Regions from separate parts of the Rhizobium sp. 10N427 genome, predicted to be linked through region 1. Evidence: predicted binding sites of a transcription regulator. Region 1 holds the regulator's gene; each other region holds the start of a gene.
The links. Region 1 encodes LexA, which represses DNA repair genes until DNA is damaged. Its sites were predicted from a motif close to TGTTCNNNNTGTGTTCNG; they were not measured.
Positions count from the first base shown of each region.

Region 2: a site for LexA is predicted at 1,572-1,589, ahead of AC1DIJ_RS10750 (YifB family Mg chelatase-like AAA ATPase). Genes of this name have one in related genera too.
Region 3: a site for LexA is predicted at 1,229-1,246, ahead of AC1DIJ_RS19405 (DNA polymerase IV). Genes of this name have one in related genera too.

Region 1 covers NZ_JBFTID010000020.1:37,963-41,181, reverse strand. The annotation lists gene AC1DIJ_RS27880 (VOC family protein) at 1-803, opposite strand, end outside; gene lexA (transcriptional repressor LexA) at 1,007-1,720, shown strand; gene AC1DIJ_RS27870 (ComEC/Rec2 family competence protein) at 1,701-3,219, opposite strand, start outside.
Region 2 covers NZ_JBFTID010000004.1:206,144-209,362, forward strand. The annotation lists gene AC1DIJ_RS10750 (YifB family Mg chelatase-like AAA ATPase) at 1-1,484, opposite strand, end outside; gene gshB (glutathione synthase) at 1,663-2,610, opposite strand; gene AC1DIJ_RS10760 (cupin domain-containing protein) at 2,707-3,210, opposite strand.
Region 3 covers NZ_JBFTID010000009.1:51,348-54,566, forward strand. The annotation lists gene AC1DIJ_RS19390 (response regulator) at 1-12, opposite strand, end outside; gene AC1DIJ_RS19395 (DUF3572 domain-containing protein) at 148-456, shown strand; gene AC1DIJ_RS19400 (hypothetical protein) at 459-1,124, shown strand; gene AC1DIJ_RS19405 (DNA polymerase IV) at 1,250-2,545, shown strand; gene AC1DIJ_RS19410 (GNAT family N-acetyltransferase) at 2,542-3,219, opposite strand, start outside.

The DNA.
Region 1 (3,219 bases):
ACATGGGTGATCCCGTTAGCAGCCAAATGCGCCGCTGTCACGGCCAGATCACCGACCGAAAAGACGATTGCGCGCGCCCTGAGGCCGTTATCGGTGACAAGTGGCTCGGCATCGAAATAGGCCTCCATGCCCTCGTTCGAGAAGATGGAAAGTCTCCCGTTCGGCAATTCGAAGGATAGGCCGAGTGCCGCCTCCTTAGGCTCCACTCCACCGCTGGCCGTCTCCAGAAATTCGGCGAAGGCCTGCGGATCCTCAGCGCTCAGGGCAATCTCGCTGATGCCGGTGACGCCGTTTGCATGGGTTTCCAGTGCCTTGCGATCGGCCGGAAAGGCGTTGATCCGCTGGCAGGCGAAGAAGAAGACATCGGGTGCCCGGAGATCGGCGGCAAAGGCGAGCTTGAAGGCGCCTGTCGCCTGCGTTCCGTCGGGCATGACGATCGGCCGCGAGAATTCGACCATATCACCGCCGCTGAGCTGCGCGCCGTCATAGGAAGCCTTGTCCGCATCGGCATCATCGGTGCCGAAGACGATGGCTGAAAAACCATCATCGCCGCAGCGGAAGCGGAAGGCCTGATCGCGGGCGACGAAGCTGTTGCCCTTCGCGACTGCCGCGTCGCACTCCGCTTGGCTCGCGACACCGAGCGGTTCGAGATAGGTCTTGTCGGCCAAGAAGACGCAGGCATTCTCCGTTCCGAACGGATGACGGCCATCGGCCGCGACGGTGAAACCGAGACGCCCGAGTCGCTCGCGGGCAACGTCGATATGGGTCACGGGCAGTACCAGATGATCGAGCGGATGCGTCATGGCGGTTCCTCCGGTGAAGCCGGCAGAGATTTGCACGCCCTGCCCGGCAAAGCGCAAGCGTGGATCACCAATGCGGCAAATAAACTTTCAAAAACGACGAAAAATCATCGGAAGTTTTACCAATATTTAGGCACTTGCGGAACACATATGGAACATATAGTGTCCGTTCTGGCTTTGTTTCACGAATCTGGGGAAAGACTTCGATGCTGACGCGCAAACAACAGGAGCTTCTCCTCTTCATTCACGAGCGGATGAAGGAGTCCGGCGTACCGCCGTCCTTCGACGAGATGAAGGATGCGCTCGACCTGGCTTCCAAGTCGGGCATCCATCGCCTGATCACGGCTCTGGAAGAACGTGGCTTCATTCGCCGCCTACCGAACAGGGCGCGCGCACTCGAGGTCATCAAGCTTCCGGAAGCCTACAGCCCGAGCATTCAGCCGCGCCGCGGCTTCTCGCCGAGCGTCATCGAAGGCAGCCTTGGCAAGCCGCAGCCCGTCGCGCCGCCGAAGCCGGCGAACGAGGACAATCACACGTCGATCTCCGTGCCGGTCATGGGCCGGATCGCAGCCGGTGTGCCGATTTCGGCGATCCAGCAGAACACACACGACATCACTGTTCCCGCCGACATGCTCGGAAACGGTGAACATTATGCTCTTGAGGTCAAGGGCGACTCGATGATCGAGGCCGGCATCTTCGACGGCGATACGGTCATCATCCGCAACACCAATACCGCCAATGCCGGTGATATCGTCGTTGCTCTCGTCGATGACGAAGAGGCAACGCTGAAGCGCTTTCGCCGCAAGGGTGCATCCATTGCGCTCGAAGCTGCCAACCCGGCTTACGAAACCCGTATTTTCGGACCGGACCGCGTCAAGGTTCAGGGCAAGCTCGTTGGCCTTATCCGCCGCTATCACTGAGCGTCTCGCTTTCACCAAAAGTGCCGCTGCGCCAATCGTAGGCGCGGTGGCCGGTCCAGGGCCGGTCGAGACCCTCGAATGATGTGGTGATTTCGGCGATCCCATTGGGGAAACGAAGCTCGACAGCGCCTGTCTTCCGCAGTGTCTCCCCGGTGAAAAGCAGGGCGCCTGAGCGGCAGGTATCGAGGCGCAGGCGAACCGGTGTGACGACGATATCGGATATGTCGCAGGCTGGGCCAAGGAACGCCGCATTCTCGATCACGGTCAGGATCGAACCACTGTCGAGCTTCGCCGTACACCAGGCCTTTTTCACGCATGAGAAGCGCTCGCCCGTCGCACTGGCCTTGATCGCGTTCATGGTGTCGTTCTGCTGTGCCTCTGTCAGTTTCAGCCTTTCACCGCGCGGTGCGGTTGGAATATCCGGGAGCGCCGGGAACGCCGGTGACAAATGCTTATCGATCACCAGAGCGCGCCTCCATTGATCAAAGATAAAGCCCGGTGGCCGCTCGCGATTGGTGGCGAGGCCGTTGTCACTGACGATGCCCGCCATGCTCCCGTCCTCGGCAATCACGATTTTCGGCGGCGGAGGACCTCCCAACATCGCGGCGGCTGTCGTCGATGCCACCAAGATCGCGGTGCCTAGATGGCGCATGCGGCTGCGCAGCAAAGTCAGCAGCAGGAAACCTGTCACCGCCGCGGGAAAATACCAAGACGCCAGGCGCCCGACGCCGATATCGCCGCCCCATGAAGCAACCGTCCTGGCGATGGCGATCACCAGATCGAGCCCGAAGCCCGTCACCTGCCACGCCCATGCATCGAGGCCGAAGGGCATCAGCAGCATGGCAATGAGGCCGAACGGCATGATGATGAAGGAGATGATCGGCATGGCAGCGAGATTGGCTGGCAGGCCATAGGCCGTCAGCCGGTGGAAGTGCTCGACCGAGAACAACGCGGTCGAGAAGCCGCCGATGACGGAGGTCAGCAGAATGCCACCGAAGAACGCCGCGGCGGAAGACAGCATCCTGACTGCGCGAAACTTTGCGAAGGGCCGGTCGCGCACCGGCCTCTCCTTCCAGAGCGCATAGCCCGCGACGAGGGCCAGTGTCGCGGCGAAGGACATCTGGAAGCTTGGTCCCATGATCTCCAAGGGCGAGAGGACAATGATCACCAGCGCCGATAGGGCTACGTTGCGCAGACTGATCGACGGCCGGTCGAAGAAGACTGCGGCCAACATGATCGCCATCATGATGAAGGCGCGTTCGGCGGAGACGGCGAAGCCCGAGATCAGGAAATAGGCGGTGACGGCGGCAAGCGCACCGGCTGCGGCGATCTTCTTGACGGGATAGGCCTGGACGACAGCCGGAAACAGGCTGAGCACGCTGCGGAAGCCGACGAAGAAGATGCCTGCCGACAGCGCCATGTTGAGACCGGAAATGGCAATGATATGCGCAAGCCCGGATTGGCGCAGCGCCTCGGTCGTCTCGCTCGAAATGGCGCGG
Region 2 (3,219 bases), on a different contig from region 1:
TCAGCCAGATGGATACGGCCAACCGTTGTCTTTCCATCGAGATCGGCCAGCGTGCGCGCGACTTTCAGAACGCGATGATAGCCGCGGGCGGAGAAGCGCATCTTCTCGGCCGCATCCCGCAACAGCTGCAAGCCGCCGGCATCCGGCTCGGCGTATTTCTCGATGAGCGCCGTCGAGCAGCGCGCGTTGGTGACGATGCCGCCGAGACCTGCAGCGATGAACCTGTCGGCCTGCAAGTCTCGCGCCCGCGCAACGCGGGCCGCCACCGTGCCGCTCGCCTCAGCCGGCATCGGCCGGATGAGGTCGGTGGCGGAGACGGCAGGCACGTCGATGCGGATATCAATGCGATCCATCAGCGGGCCGGAGATCCGCCCCTGATAGTCGGACTGGCAGCGCGGCCCGCGGGCGCAGCTGTGGCCGGGCTCTCCAGCCATGCCGCAACGGCAGGGGTTCATGGCGGCGACAAGCTGGATACTGGCCGGATAGGAAACACGGTGATTGGCGCGGGCGATGATGCATTCGCCGGTTTCCAGCGGCTGACGCAATGCATCGAGCGCCTGCGGCGAGAATTCCGGAAACTCATCGAGAAAGAGGACGCCGTGATGGGCAAGCGACGCCTCACCGGGCCTCGCCCGCAGACCGCCGCCGACCATGGCGGCCATGGTCGCTGAGTGGTGCGGGGTGCGGAATGGACGGCGATCGGAAAGCTTGCCGCCGGAGAGCTGCCCGGCGATCGAGTGAATCATCGAGACCTCGAGTAGCTCGGCAGCCGAAAGCGGCGGCAGGATCGACGGCAGCCGCGCGGCGAGCATCGATTTTCCCGAACCGGGAGGCCCAACCATCAGCAGATTATGATTCCCGGCAGCGGCGACCTCGAGCGCGCGCTTGGCGCTTTCCTGACCCTTGATATCGGCAAGATCGGGCAGGTTGGCGGCGTTGGCGCGGATCGACGGCTCGGGGCGCGACAGGACCTGCGTGCCGCGGAAATGATTGGCGAGCGCGATCAGGCTTCTCGGCGCCAGAATATCGAGGCCGGCCCCGGCCCATGCCGCTTCCGGGCCACTGTCGGCCGGGCAGATCAGGCCTTTGCCAAGGCCGTTGGCACCGATCGCCGCCGGAAGCGCACCGGCAACGGGAGCAATCGTGCCATCCAGATTGAGTTCGCCGAGCACGACATAATCCGCCAGCGCATCGCCCGGAATGGCGCCGAGCGCCGCCATCAGGCCGAGCGCGATCGGCAGATCGAAATGCGAGCCTTCCTTTGGAAGATCGGCGGGTGCCAGATTGACGGTGACCCGCTTGGCCGGAAGCGCCAGCCCCAACGCATGAAGGGCCGCCTGAACCCGCTCGCGGCTTTCCGCTACGGCCTTGTCGGGAAGACCGACGATCTGCATGCCGACCTTGCCCGGAGCGACCATCACCTGGACCTCGACCGGCACGCCCTCAATGCCCTGAAATGCAACCGTACTGACGCGCGCGACCATGCCCCCTGCCCCCGCAACCAACTACATCGCGTTTTACGACCCATCATGGCCGTCAATTGCAATCTGGCATGGAAAACAGAATAAAACAAGAACAATAAACGAACAGATTCCCGCAACCGCTGCGTTCAGGTTGCAGCGGGTTGTATCGGGCCGTCAAAATGAGAACAAAACACCCGTTTTAGGGACGCTTGCGCTCGATGGCATCCCAGAGAAGACTGGCAATATCGGCGCCGCCGAACTTGGCGACTTCGCGTAAGCCGGTCGGAGAGGTAACGTTGATCTCCGTCATGTAGTCACCGATGACGTCGATGCCGACGAGCAGGAACCCGCGCTGCTTCAGAGCCGGGCCGATGCGCTTGCAGATTTCCTTCTCGCGCGCGGTCAGCTCGGTCGCCTCGGCGCGGCCGCCGACATGCATGTTTGAGCGGCTGTCATGCTCGGCCGGAACGCGGTTGATGGCGCCGACAGGCTCGCCATCGACAAGGATGATCCGCTTGTCGCCCTTGCGCACGTCCGGCAGGTATTGCTGAGCGATGAAGGGCTCGCGGAACAGCTGGCCGAACATTTCGAGCAGCGAGGAGAGGTTGCGGTCGTCCTTGGTCGAATGGAAGACACCGGCGCCGCCATTGCCGTAGAGCGGCTTGAGGATGATATCGCCCATTTCATCGCGGAAGCGGCGGATTTCAGCGGCATCCTTGGTGATCAGCGTCTTCGGCATCAGATCGGCGAATTCGGTGACGAAAATCTTTTCCGGCGAGTTGCGCACCCAGGCCGGATCGTTGACGACGAGCGTCTTCGGGTGGATGCGCTCAAGCAGATGCGTGGAGGTGATATAGGCCATGTCGAAGGGCGGATCCTGACGCAGCAGGACGACATCCATGGTCGAGAGATCGATGCGCTCGGGCACGCCGAGCTCGAAATGGTCGCCCTTGACGTCGCGCAGGATCATAGGCTCGACCGAGGCAAAGACCTGGCCATCGCGGAAACTCAGACGATCCGGCGTGTAGTGAAAGAGCTTGTAGCCCCGGGTCTGTGCCTCGAGACTCATGGCGAAGGTGGAATCGCCTGCGATGTTGATGCCCGAAACATGGTCCATCTGGACCGCTACGTTCTTGATCTTGGCCATTTCCGTCCCTCACTGAATGCCGGACAGATGTAGGTCGCAAGACGGCCGAACGCAACGGCCAATCAATGGCTTCGTGATATCGCGATCAAGGTTTCTTCAGGCCGCGAGGCCCTGCTGTCCGGTGTTGCGCAGCATGTTGCGGAGGCGGTAGGCGAGCGCCACCGGCTTCGGGAAAGGCTTGCGCAGGAAGGCAACCTTGCGGACGTAATTGTCGACCCGCCAGCTGGCCCAGGTGCCGCCGGCAAAGAAGGCGACGTCGCCGGCGCGGAGTGTGCGCTCGGTGCCGTCTTCGGCGGTGATATGGACCTCTCCTTCGATGATCATCACCGTCTCGTCCCAGCCGAAGAACCAACGGAATTCACCGGCGGTGCAATCCCAGATTGCCGTCAGCGAAGCTTCGTCGTGGCCGCGCGAGTGCTCGGCGGTGCGGGCCTGCGGGTCACCGCTGACCACCCAGTCAGGGTTGATCGGCGTCGACTTCATCGGCAGATGGTCGCTCGAATGCGCGATGAAGGATTTGCCGCGCGGCATCGCCACAGCATACGGCACCGTGCGCGCAGCCATTGCAACCGCACTTGCAAGCATAAGCTTCCAGGCCATGAAACACCC
Region 3 (3,219 bases), on a different contig from region 1:
CTGTTTGGGCATGGCAAGCTCGTTCCTATGTTCCGTCCCTGCAAATGTCCGCCTGACAAGAAGCGACCTGCGAACGCGCGGCTCGACGAAACCGATAGCGGCAAGCTACCGGTATTTGGTTGAAAAAAAGGTAACTTACCCAGCGAAATGCAAAGCAACTTCAAGACCTCTAAACAACTGGCCAGGGATCCGCATGAAACGGCGATCGCCGTACTCGGCTGGCTTGCAAATGAACCCGACATGTTTTCGCGTTTTCTTGCGCTGACCGGCATTGAACCGGCCCAGGTGCGCAACGCGATCAACGATACGGCCTTCCTTTCCGGCATGCTCGACTTCGTCATGCAGCATGAGCCGACAGCCTTGGCTTTCTGCCAGGCGAGCGGCACGCCGCCCGAGGCGCTGACGGCTGCCTGGCAGCATTTCTCGTCGCCCGGTCTCGATTCGGGGCAGTATTGACCGTGGCCGAGATCGAGCACCTCGACACATCGCATGTGCGGCTCGCCGACCGGCCCCTGATCGTCTGCGACGTCGATGACGTCGTGCTGCAATTCATCGTGCCGTTCGAACGCTTTCTTGAGAGCGAGGGCTACCGGCTGGTGCCGCGATCGTTCAAGCTGCACGGAAACATCGAAACGCCGGACGGGACAGCGGCTGACGAAGTCACTGTCAGCCGGCTGATCGAAACCTTTTTCGAGCGGCAGGAAGAGTGGCAGGCGCCGCTTCTGCTTGCAGAGGAAACTCTGGCGCGCCTTTCCGGCACCGCCGACATCGTGCTCCTGACGGCCATGCCGCCCGTCTATCGCGACCAGCGCCGCAGATTGCTCGACCGCTTCGAGCTGCATTACCCGCTTCTGGCGTCGCTGCAGCCCAAGGGGCCGATCGTCAAGGCGCTTCACGGTGCGCGGGACGTGCCCGTTGCCTTTATCGACGACATGGTCCGCAACCTTCATTCCGTCCACGAACATGTCGAGGATTGCCTGCTGCTGCACCTGATGCCGGAGTCGGACATTCATCGCTTTGCCCCTTCGGCCATGGAAGGCATTGCCCGGATCAAGGGGTGGGCGGAGGCATCTGTTCATATCGGCGAACACTTTGGCGCCTCCGGCGGCAGTGGCCGCGGCTGATCCGCTGTCTTCATCGATCCAACGGCCCCAAAATGCCGTTTGTTATCCAACGCCACGGCGCTCCTCTGTCTTGAGACTCAAGAACTTAGAGCGTAATGTCGCGATGTTCAATATTTGTTCCCGTGATGACTTTGGCTGCACCTGACAAGACACCCGGCTTCTGTCGCGACTGCCTTGCCGAGCAGAAGGCGGAGACGCGCCGCTGTGTCAGCTGCGGAAGCCCGCGGCTTGTCCGGCACAAGGAGCTTTACGGCCTGACGCTGGCGCATATCGACTGCGACGCCTTTTATGCGGCGGTCGAAAAACGCGACAATCCCGAGCTCGCCGACAAGCCCGTGATCATCGGCGGCGGCAAGCGCGGCGTGGTTTCCACCGCCTGCTATATCGCCCGCATTCATGGCGTGCGCTCCGCCATGCCGATGTTCAAGGCGCTGGAAGCCTGCCCGCAGGCGATCGTCATCCGGCCCGACATGGAGAAATATGTCAGGGTCGGCCGCGAGGTCAGGTCGATGATGCAGGAGTTGACGCCGCTGGTGCAGCCGCTGTCGATCGACGAGGCCTTCCTGGAACTCGGCGGCACCGAGCGCCTGCACAACGATCCCCCTGCCCGGACGCTGGCGAAATTCGTACGGCGGGTGGAGAAGGAGATCGGCATCAGCGTGTCGGTCGGGCTTTCCTACTGCAAGTTCCTCGCCAAGGTTGCTTCCGACCTGCAGAAGCCCCGCGGCTTTTCGGTCATCGGGCGTGAAGAGGCTGTCGAGTTCCTGGCGCCGCGCCCGGTAACGACCATCTGGGGCGTCGGCAAGGCCTTCGCGGCGACGCTGGAGGCCGACGGTATCCGGACGATCGGTCAGTTGCAGCAGATGGAAGAGACCGACCTGATGCGCCGCTATGGCAGCATGGGCCAGCGCCTCGCCCGGCTCTCCCGCGGCATCGACGACCGCGAGGTGCATCTCAACGAGGCAGCGAAAAGCGTCTCGTCGGAAACCACCTTCTTCGAAGACATTTCCCGCCACGAGGATCTCGTGCCGATCCTGCGGAACCTCTCCGAGAAAGTGTCCTGGCGGCTGAAGAAGGATGACATCGCCGGCCATACCGTCGTGCTGAAGATGAAGACTGCGGATTTCAAGCTACGGACGCGCAACAGGCGGCTCGAAGACCCGACGCAGCTTGCCGACCGGATCTTCCGCACCGGCGTTGAGCTGCTTGAACGGGAGACCGACGGCACAAAATTCCGGCTGATCGGGATCGGCGTTTCCGATCTATGCGATCCCGGCCGTGCCGATCCGCCCGATCTGATCGACGAGCAATCGACCCGCCGCGCCGCCGCTGAAGCGGCGATGGACAAGCTGCGCGAAAAGTTCGGCAAGAACACCGTCGAGACCGGTTACACGTTCGGCAGCGGCAAGCGCGACCGCTAAGCGACGGCCATCGCGTTGATCTGCGCCAGCACGGCCGCCTTGTTCAGCGCCGCCTGGGCGTGATCGGGCGCCAGTTCGAGGGCTCGCGAATAGCTTTCCGCCGCATCCTCCAGCCGGCCTATCCGGCGCAGAACATTGCCGCGATTGTTGAAGGGCGCGGCATAGGACGGCGAGAGGGCGATGGCGCGCTCATAGCTGGCGATGGCCGCAGCATCCTCGGACAGAGCGGCAAGGATATTGCCGCAGGTGCAATGGGCGGCCGCATTGCCAGGCCCGGCGGCCAGCGCCTCAAGGATCGACGACTTTGCGGCATCGAGGCGGCCCTGCTGCAACAGCACGAGCGCCAGCTGATGCAGGGCGGCAAAGTGCCCAGGCACCGCTTCGATGATGCGGCGATAGCCGGATTCGGCGCGCGCCAGGGCGCCCTCACGGTGATCTGCGATCGCGGTGCGCATCAACGCCTCCAGCTCGACATCCGCAGCAGGCCGGCACCGTGCCGCTTCGAGGCTTTCAGCCAGCGCCAGCGCCTGGGAATGAGAAGGATCGGTGGCGAGGATCTGGCGGCAGCAGAGATCGGCATTTTCGATATCGCCTTTCGCTGCCATCTGCGCGGCGCGGTAACAGGCCGCGTCCAGCGAGCGCGGGTCGAGACGATCGCCGATATTGCGCTCGGA